2 regions of the Streptomyces sp. NPDC023723 genome follow, and region 2 is predicted to be linked to the other one. Evidence: riboswitches for the same ligand, from Rfam matches in the RefSeq annotation. Region 2 holds a riboswitch; the other holds the start of a gene.
What was found. Region 2 has a riboswitch for cobalamin ahead of AB0G32_RS39540 (prenyltransferase/squalene oxidase repeat-containing protein). Riboswitches for the same ligand answer to the same signal wherever they lie in the genome.
Positions count from the first base shown of each region.

Region 1: another riboswitch for cobalamin. It lies ahead of AB0G32_RS33700 (cobalamin biosynthesis protein); the one in region 2 lies ahead of AB0G32_RS39540 (prenyltransferase/squalene oxidase repeat-containing protein).

Region 1 covers NZ_JBFAAP010000054.1:29,216-34,183, forward strand. The annotation lists gene cobN (cobaltochelatase subunit CobN) at 1-8, opposite strand, end outside; gene AB0G32_RS33695 (cobyric acid synthase) at 5-1,513, opposite strand; gene AB0G32_RS33700 (cobalamin biosynthesis protein) at 1,510-2,481, opposite strand; cobalamin riboswitch at 2,585-2,727, opposite strand; gene AB0G32_RS33705 (hypothetical protein) at 2,903-3,124, opposite strand; gene AB0G32_RS33710 (inorganic phosphate transporter) at 3,157-4,446, opposite strand; gene AB0G32_RS33715 (class II aldolase/adducin family protein) at 4,669-4,968, shown strand, end outside.
Region 2 covers NZ_JBFAAP010000097.1:8,688-13,655, forward strand. The annotation lists gene AB0G32_RS39525 (methyltransferase domain-containing protein) at 1-68, opposite strand, end outside; gene AB0G32_RS39530 (glycosyltransferase family 4 protein) at 62-1,552, opposite strand; gene AB0G32_RS39535 (TetR family transcriptional regulator) at 1,725-2,357, shown strand; cobalamin riboswitch at 2,348-2,477, shown strand; gene AB0G32_RS39540 (prenyltransferase/squalene oxidase repeat-containing protein) at 2,592-3,785, shown strand; gene AB0G32_RS39545 (SCO2322 family protein) at 3,782-4,447, shown strand; partial or broken gene AB0G32_RS39550 (energy-coupling factor transporter transmembrane component T) at 4,437-4,968, shown strand, end outside.

The DNA of each region.
Region 1 (4,968 bases), on a different contig from region 2:
GTGCTCATGCGGGCGCTCCCGGTGGAATGAAAGGCAGTCCTTGTGGCGCGCCGGACTCGATGAGCCGCCACAGCGCGTCCGTGTCCGCGTGCTGTTCGATCAGGTCGCCGAGCCGGTCGAGCTGCTCCTCGCGCAGCGCGGCGAAGCTCGTGTCGGGCGCGGGCACGAAGCGGCGGCCCGCGGCGGCGGCCACCTCGCGCAAAAACGCCCGCCGGAACCCGTCCGACTCCAGCGAACCGTGCCAGTGCGTGCCCCAGGTCTGGCCGACCCGGCAGCCGTCCAGGAACGGCTCGCCGCCCGTCACCTCGGCGACGCCGTGATGGATCTCGTACCCCTCGACCCGTTCGCCGAGGGCCTCGCCGACCGGCCGGGTGAGGGTCTTCTCGCGGGCGAACCGCACCCGCACCGGCAGCACGCCGAGCCCGGCCACGTGCCCGGCGCGCGACTCGACGTCGTCCTCGATGTGCTCCCCGAGGAGCTGGAAGCCGCCGCAGACGCCGAGCACGGGCCGGCCCTCGGCGGCCCGGCGCGTCAGCGCGTCCGCGAGCCCCCGCTCCCGCAGCCAGGCAAGGGCCCGGACCGTCCCCCGGGTCCCCGGCACCACGGCCAGATCCGCGTCGGCCAGTTCCTCCGGCCGGTCCACGAACCGCACCACGACCCCCGGTTCGGCGGCGAGCGCGTCCACGTCCGTGAAGTTGGACATCAGCGGGACCGCGCAGACGGCGACCCGCAGCACGTCCGCGCCGACGGGGGCGGTGACCCGGGACTCCCGGACGGCGCCGCGCAGCGACACCGCCATCCCGTCCTCCTCGTCGATGCCGAGCCCGTGCCGGTACGGCAGCACGCCGTACGTCCGCCGCCCGGTGAGCCCGTGGAGCATGTCCAGGCCCGGTTTCAGCAACGACACGTCGCCCCGGAACTTGTTCACCAGGAACCCGGCGACCAGCGCCTGGTCCTCGGGCGCGAGCAGCGCGACCGTGCCGAAGAAGGAGGCGAAGACACCGCCCCGGTCGATGTCCCCGACGACCAGGACGGGCAGCCCGGCGCCGCGCGCGATCCCCATGTTCACGATGTCGGTCCGGCGCAGGTTGATCTCCGCCGGACTGCCCGCCCCTTCACAGATCACCGCGTCATACGTGCCCCGCAGTTCGGCCAGGCACTCCAGCACGGTGCCGAGCAACCGCCGCTGCCGTCCGCCGTGGTAGCCGCGGGCGCTCATCTCACCGACCGGCTTGCCGAGCAGCACGACCTGGCTGCTCTGCTCGCCGCCGGGCTTGAGCAGCACGGGGTTCATCAGCGCGGTCGGCTCCACCCGGCACGCCTGCGCCTGCATGGCCTGCGCCCGTCCGATCTCCGCGCCCTCCCGGGTCACGAACGAGTTGAGCGACATGTTCTGCGCCTTGAACGGAGCCACCTTCACGCCCTGCCGCACCAGCCACCGGCAGATCCCGGCGGTCACGACGCTCTTGCCGGCGTCGGAGGTGGTACCGGCGACGAGCAGACCGCCGTTCACGCGTCACGTCCTTTCAGCAGCCGGGCCCCCGCGATCTGGGCGCCTGCGATCCGGGCGCCCGCGCACACGCCGAGCGCGAGCCAGCTCACGCGCCGGGACAGCCGTACCGCCCGGTCGATGTCGGCGACGCGCACGGTCCGCCCGTGCGCCCCGTTGAGGACGGGCCGGTGCTCGACCCGGCCGCCGTACGCCAGGGTCCCGCCCAGCCGTACCCCGAGGGCGCCCGCGAAGGACGCCTCCACCGGCCCGGCGTTGGGGCTCGGATGCCGGCCGGCGTCGGTCCGCCAGGCCCGTACGGCACCCCGGGGATCGCCGCCGGCCGCGGCGGCCAGTACGGCGGTCAGCCGGGCGCCCGGCCCTCCGGCCACGTCGTCCAGCCGGGCCGAGGCCCAGCCGTAGCGCCGGTGGCGGGGCGACTTGTGGCCGACCATGGCGTCGAGGGTGTTGACGGCCCGGAAGCCGAGCAGCCCCGGCACCCCGGCCGCGGCCCCCCACACCAGCGCGCCCACCACCGCGTCGGAGGTGTTCTCGGCGACGGACTCCACCACGGCCCGGGCGATCCCGTCGGCGTCCAGTGCCTGCGGGTCCCGCCCGCACAGGTGCGGCAGCCGCTCCCGGGCGCCCTCGACGTCCCCGGCCGTCAGCGCCCGTCCGATCGCGGACGCCTCCCGGGCCAGCGAGGTCCCGCCGACCACGGCCCAGGTGGCGGCGGCGGTCAGGGTGATGGAGGCGGCGGGCCAGGGGCGTACGGCCCGGGCGGCCACGGCGCCCAGGGCGACGGCGCCACCGGCGCACACGGCGGTGTGCAGGGCGCCCACACCCCGGTGGTCCCGCCACAGCAGTTGTTCGACGGCACCGGCCGCGCGGCCGAACACGGCGACCGGATGCCCGCGGCGGGGATCGCCGAGGAGCAGGTCACCGAGGAGGCCGGCGGTGGCGCCGTACGCGAAGACGCGTCCGGCACGCACGGGACGTCAGCCGGTCACGCGATCGGAGACGGGGGAACCGGACCTGCGGTCTGAACGGCGGCCGAGCATCGCGTTATGTCCTCACTAGGGTGTCCACGCCCTGGTTCGACGAGACCGGCGGTGAGAGTTCCTGACTCCCGGGGAGCACTCCCCGGTCACAGTGGCGGGACCGCGCCGGATTCGCACCGGGCTTCCTCTCCTGCCGCCGTACATGGCCCCGGAAGTCCACCACGTGCCGAGAACACCCGTCAACTTGCCGTTGACCTGCGACGGAGGAGCGCGGGCGGCCGTACGGCGGCCCGCGCGGGCCGAAAGAGCCCGGTGCGGGTCCGGATTGCCCTCCCTGGACCCGGACATGACCAGGGGAGGCGGGTGCGCCACCCCGGGGGCCGGGGTGGCCGACGACACATCCGGCGGCGCCTCAGGCCACGATCAGATAGATCCCGTACGCCACCGCCGCCGCGCACGCCGCGAAGCAGACGTACGCGCCGGTGACCGCGAGGCCCGCCGAGCCGCCCTGCGCGGCGGCCCGCTCCTGGCGGGTCAGGCCGGCGATGCCGAGGGTGAACAGGGTCACCAGGGCGACGGTGGCCCCGAGGCCGACGCCGAAGACGGAGCCGAGGGCTGCCCAGTCGATGTCCATACTGCTTCTCTTCCTTCCGGCCCGGCCGGGACTCAGACGGGGGTGGCGGCCGAACGGGCCGGGGCGTCGGGGAGTTCGGAGGGCTGGGCCGGGATGGCGGCCGCGAGGCTCTCGACCGGGGGGAGACCGCCGGGGGCGTCGGGGGCGTCGGCCGGGGGGCCGACCGGCGGCGGGGCCACCGCGGCCACCGCCGCGGTCACCACGCCGGCCGGTTCCGCGCCGTCCGGGACGGCGACGTTGGTGTGGTCGACGACCTCGCGCCGGGAGATCCGCCAGATCGCGAAGCTCGCGGCGACCAGCAGCACCGCGACCAGCGCCGTGCCCCAGTCGCCCAGCGAGCAGACCCACTCGGCGAGCGCGGCGACCAGGGCCGCGGCCGGCAGCGTCAGCACCCAGGCGACGACCATCCGGGTCGCCGTGGACCAGCGCACCACCCCGCCCTTGCGGCCGAGGCCGGCCCCCATCACCGAACCGGAGACCGAGTGCGTGGTGGAGAGGGAGAAGCCGAGGTGGGAGGAGGCCAGGATGACCGTCGCGGCGCTGGTCTGGGCGGCGAAGCCCTGCTGCGGCTGGAGGTCGGTCAGGCCCTTGCCCATGGTCTGGATGATCCGCCAGCCGCCGAGGTAGGTGCCCATCGCGATGGCGAGGCCCGCGCACAGGATGACCCAGACCGGCGGGTCGGAGTCGGGGGCGAGGGCGCCGCCGGCCACCAGGGCGAGGGTGATGATGCCCATCGTCTTCTGGGCGTCGTTGGTGCCGTGCGCCAGCGAGACCAGACCGGCCGAGGCGATCTGCCCGGCCCGGTAGCCCTTCTCGGCCGCCCGGCCGTCGGCCCCCCGGCCCAGCCGGTACGACAGCCGGGTGGCGACCAGGGCCGCGACGCCCGCCACCGCCGGGGCGGCGACCGCCGGGAGCAGCACCTTGGTGACGAGGACGTCGCCGTGCACCGCGCCGACGCCCGCCGAGGCGATCGCGGCGCCGATCAGACCGCCCATGAGGGCGTGCGAGGAACTGGACGGCAGCCCGACCAGCCAGGTCAGCAGGTTCCAGAGGATCGCGCCGACCAGGGCGGCGAAGATGACCTCGGGACGGATGCCGGTCTCGTCGACGAGACCCTTGGAGATCGTGTTGGCGACCTCCACGGAGAGGAATGCGCCCACGAGGTTCAGCACGGCGGACATGGCCACCGCGACCTTGGGCTTGAGCGCACCGGTCGAAATGGTCGTTGCCATCGCGTTCGCGGTGTCGTGGAAACCGTTCGTGAAATCAAACGCGAGTGCGGTCACCACCACAATCGCGAGGATCAGCGAGAAGCTTTCCATTTACCCAGGCAATCGTTCGAGGTCATTGGCTGGTTGAACGTAGGCAACCAGGGTGAACGGAAGATGAACTGAGGGGGGCTTCATGGTGTCCGGAATCGGAGCCACCGCCCCCCCTCGGTCTCGACTCCCCGGGCGGAGGATCACTGCCCGCCCGGTGCGCCGGTCCGCCCCCGCCTGGCAGGATCGCCGGGGCGGGAACCACCGGGTGAAGGAGGCGGCATCGTGTCCGAGTCGCGGGGCGGGGTCGTGCGCCCGGAAGAGGCGCGCGCCTGGGCGGCGCTGGTGGCCACCGCCCGGCGCACGGTCGCCGACGGTCTGGTGGTCGGCACCTCCGGCAACGTCTCGGTCCGGGTCGGCGACACCGTCCTGGTCACGCCGTCCGGCGTGCCGTACGACCGGCTCGCACCGGACGACGTCACCGGCGTCGCGCTGGCCGACGGACGGCAGGTGCTCGGCGCCCTGGTCCCGACCAGCGAACTGCCCATGCACCTCGCGGTGTACCGGCACACCGACGCGGGCGCC
Region 2 (4,968 bases):
CCGCAGCCGAGGTCCAGGACACGGTCGCCCGGGGCGAGCGGGAACCGGGAGAAGTCGACGGTCAGCACGTGGTCCTGCTTTCGTGTTCTTCCGGGGCCGCCGGGCGGCCCGGGTCGGGGGCGGCTGGGCGGCCGGGCGTACCGGGGTCTTGGACCGTCGCGCGGCCGGGCGTACCGGGGTCCTGAACCGTCCCGCGGCCGGGCGTACCGGAGCCCTGGACCGTCCCGCGGCCGGGCGTACCGGAGCCCTGGACCGCCCGGGGCCCGCTGGACCGAGCGATGGCCTCGCGGTACCGGGCCACCGTGCCCTGCGCCGCGCGGGCCCAGGTGAAGCGGTCCAGGACCCGGTCGCGGCCGGCCGCGCCGAGCCGGGCGCGCAGCTCCGGGTCGCCGAGCAGCCGGTTCAGGCCGGCCGCCAGCGCGCCCGCGTCGCCGGGCCGCACCGCCAGGCATGTCTCGCCGTCGGGTCCGGCCACCTCCGGGATGGCCCCGCCGGTGGTGGCCAGCAGCGGCGTGCCGGTGGCCATCGCCTCGGCGGCGGGCAGCGAGAACCCCTCGTACAGCGACGGCACGCACGCCACCTCGGCCGAACGCACCAGGTCGACCAGTTCGGCGTCGGAGATCCCCTTGACGAACTCGACGGCGCCTTCGAGTCCGTACCGTTCCACCGCCTGCGCCACCGGCCCCTCGGCGGGACGTTTCCCCACCACGACGAGGTGGGCGTCGGGATGCTCGGTGCGGGTCTTGGCCAGCGCCTCGACGAGGAAGACCAGGCCCTTGAGCGGCACGTCCGCGCTGGAGGTGGTGACGATCCGCCCCGGCACCTTCGGCACCGCCGGGTCGGGCGAGAACAGGTCGGTGTCGGCGCCGATGTGCACGACGTGCACCCGGTCGGGCCGTACGCCGAGATGGTCGACGATCTCCTGCCGGGAGGAGCCGGAGACGGTGAGCACGGACGGCAGCCGGCGGGCGACGCGCTTCTGCATGCGGGTGAACGCGTACCAGCGGCGCACCGAGTACCGGCGCCGCCGGCTGCCCGCCGCGTCGAGTTCGAGCCGCCGGTCCACGGTGATGGGGTGGTGGACGGTGGTGACGAGCGGGGCGCCGACGTCGCCCAACAGCCCGTAGCCGAGCGTCTGGTTGTCGTGCACGACGTCGAAGTCGCCGCGCCGGGCGCGCAGATGGCGGCGGGCGCGCAGCGAGAACGTCAGCGGTTCCGGGAAGCCGCCGGTCCACATCGTGCCGACTTCCAGGGCGTCGATCCAGTCCCGGTACTCGTCGCGCCCCGGGGTGCGGAACGGGTCGGGCTGGCGGTAGAGGTCGAGGCTGGGCAACTCGGTGAGGGAGAGCCCCGGCAGGCCCGCGTCGAGCACCGGGTACGGCTGGGCGCCGATGACCTCGACGCTGTGGCCGAGCCGGGCCAGTTCGCGGGAGAGGTGGCGGACGTAGACGCCCTGGCCGCCGCAGAACGGGTTGCCCTTGTAGGTGAGGAGCGCGATGCGCAGCGGTCGCTCGTCCTGACGGGGCTCCGTCCGACTGCCCTCAGCGGTCACTCCGGTCCCCTTCTGCCCGCACGGTCCCGCGAGACTACGCCGGGACGGTAATCTAGAACAAGTTTCAGACTTGATCGTTCAGAGGCTCCGAATCTACCCGCAAGTAAGAATGCTGCGACCAGTGGATCAGGTGATTCACGCCACGGAGGCCGAGGTGAGCGAGGTGAGCAAGGTGGCCACCGCGACCGGCGGGCACAGGCCGGCCGCGCCCGCCCGCACCGAACGGCAGGAGGAGCGCCGCCGCCGCATCCTGACCGCGAGCGCCCAACTGGCCGGGCGGGGCGGGTTCGACGCGGTGCAGATGCGCGAGGTCGCCGAGGTCTCGCGGGTGGCGCTGGGCACGCTGTACCGGTACTTCCCCTCCAAGGTGCATCTGCTGGTCGCCACCATGCAGGACCAGTTGGAGCATCTGCACGGCACGCTGTGCGGGCGGCCGCCGGCCGGGGCGACGGCCGGCGAGCGGGTGACCCGGACCCTGATGCGGGCCTTCCGCGCGCTGCAACGCGATCCGCAGCTGGCCGACGCGATGGTCCGGGCGCTGATCTTCGCCGACCGGAGCGTGTCGGCCGAGGTCGACCGGGTCTCCCGGCAGACCACGGCGATCATCCTGGCCGCGATGGGGACCGCGGAGCCGACGCCCCGCCAGCTCGCGGCGGTCCGGGTCATCGAGCACACCTGGCACTCGGCCCTGATCACCTGGCTGTCCGGCCGGGCGACCATCGCCCAGGTGCGGGCCGACATCGAGACGGCGTGCCGGCTGATCGACCTGACACCCGTTCCTGACGCCCGTCACACATCCGGGTAAAGTAGCCAGGTCGTATCACGCCCGTACGGGGAAAGCCGGTGCGATTCCGGCGCTGACCCGCAACCGTGAACTCTCCAAGCCAGAGAGTGCAGCCGGATCGCCCGGACGGGACCGTGACCGGCTCACGTGCCCGGCACCCGCCGAGGCGCGGGCACCGTCGAGGCATACGGGGCCGAGCCGCCCGGGGGTGCCCCGTGCCGCCCGTCCCCGCACAGGGAAAGGCACCCGCCGCTCATGAACGTCCGTCGCCGCAGCGCCGTGGCGCTGGCCGCCATAGCCGTGGTCGGCGCCGCCGCCGTTCCCGCGGTGGCCGCCGGCCCCTCCCCCGCCCTCCCGCAGGGGCTGTTCGGCACCGCCGACCCGACCTACGACGGGGTCTGGCGGCAGTCCCTCGCGCTGCTCGCGCAGGACACCCAGGACCTCACCCCGGCGCCGTCGGCCGTGGCCTGGCTCACCGGGCAGCAGTGCGCGGACGGCGCCTTCGCGCCCTACCGTGCCGATCCGGCCGCCGACTGCACCGCCAAGACCCCGGTCGACACCAACAACACGGCCGCCGCCGTCCAGGCGCTCGCCGCGCTCGGCGGCCACGGCGACGCCGTGGACTCCGCCGTGACCTGGCTGAAGTCCGTGCAGAACAAGGACGGCGGCTGGGGCTACTCCCCCGGTGGCGCCAGCGACGCCAACTCGACCTCCGTCGTCATCGGCGCGCTCACCGCCACCGGCGGCGATCCCGCCGAGGTCGTCAAGAACGGCCGGTCGCCCTACGACGCGCTGCTCACCTTCGCCCTCCCCTGCGCCAAGGACGGCGGCGCCTTCGCCTTCCAGCCGGACCAGGACGGCAAGCTCACCGCCAACGCGGACGCCACCGCCGCCGGAGTGCTCGGCGCGCTCGGCAAGGGCCTGACCGCCGAGGCCGGCCAGGCGGCGGGCGCCGCCGAGTGCGCCGCCGCCGACAGCCCGGCACAGGCCGCCGCCAACGGAGCCGCCTACCTCGCGGGCGCCGTCGCGAAGGACGGGCACCTGACGTCCGCGCTGGCCGGGTCCGAGGACCAGCCGGACTACGGCAACACCGCCGACGCCGTGCTCGCGCTGGCCGCGCAGGGCGGCGCCGAGCGGGCGGCGAAGCCACTGGCCTGGCTGGAACGGCACGCCGGGGACTGGGCGAAGCAGAGCGGTCCGGCCGGCTACGCCCAGCTGATCCTGGCCGCGCGCGCGGCGGGCGCCGACCCGGCCGACTTCGGCGGCACCGACCTGGTCACGGCGCTGAACGCGACCGGGCCGAGCCCCGAGAAGCAGGACACCGAGGCGGACGAGAAGCCGGCAGCGGAGAGCGACTCCCCCTTCGGCACCTGGTGGTACGTCGGCGTCTTCGCGGTCGTCGGCGTCGGCATCGGCTTCCTGATCAGCAACCGGAAGCGGCAGCCGTGATCCGCCGGGCCGCCCTGCCGGCCCTGGCCGCGCTGCTGCTCGCCGTCGGCGCGGGGCCGGCACAGGCCGCCGGGTACCGGTACTGGTCGTTCTGGGACCGTGCCGGCGGCCATTGGACGTACGCCACCCAGGGTCCGTCCACCGCCCGCCCCGACGACGGCGACGTCCAGGGGTTCCGGTTCGCGGTGAGCGAGGACTCGGGGGACGCGACCCGGCCGCGCGGTACGGCGGAGTTCGCGGCGATCTGCGCGCAGACGCCCGCCCGGGAGGGCAGCAAGCGGGTGGCGCTGGTGCTGGACTTCGGTACGGCCGCCGACGCGCCGTCCGGCGAGACCCCGCCCGAGCGCCGCACGGCCTGCGCCCGGGTCGACGACGCGGCGACGACCGCGGACGCCCTGGCCTTGGTCGCGAAGCCGCTGCGCTACGACACCAACGCGCTGCTGTGCGCCATCGCGGGCTACCCGCGGACCGGCTGCGGGGAGGCGGTCGCGGACGGGCAACCGGACGAGCAGCCCGCCGAGGAGCCGGACGGGCAGCCGGCCGCCGATCGCCCCGCGAAGGACAGCGGTCCGTCGGTCGGGCTGATCACCGGCGGCGCCCTGGTGGCGGTGCTCGGCGCGGCGGCGGTGTGGCAGGCGAGGCGGCGCCGCGATGGCGAGTGAGGACGGCGCCACGCATCCCGGCGCCTGGTGGCTGTGGGCGCTCGGCCTCGGCACCGCCGCCACCCGCACCACCAACCCGCTGCTGCTCGGGCTGCTGCTGGCCGTCTCCGGGTACGTGGTGACGGCCCGCCGCCCGCCCGCCCCCTGGGCCCGTTCCTACGGCGCCTTCGTCAGACTCGCCCTGGCCGTGCTGCTCATCCGGCTGCTCTTCACCGTCGCCCTGGGCTCCCCGATCCCCGGCACCCACGTCCTCGGCACGCTCCCCGAGGTCCCGCTGCCCGACTGGGCGCAGGGCATCCGGCTGGGCGGCCGGGTCACCGCCGAGGCACTCGTCTTCGCCCTCTACGACGGTCTGAAACTGGCCACCCTCCTCATCTGCGTGGGCGCCGCCAACGCCCTGGCCAACCCGTCCCGGCTCCTCAAGTCCCTGCCCGGCGCGCTGTACGAGGCGGGCGTCGCCGTGGTCGTCGCGCTCACCTTCGCGCCGAACCTGATCGCGGACGTCCAGCGGCTGCGCGCCG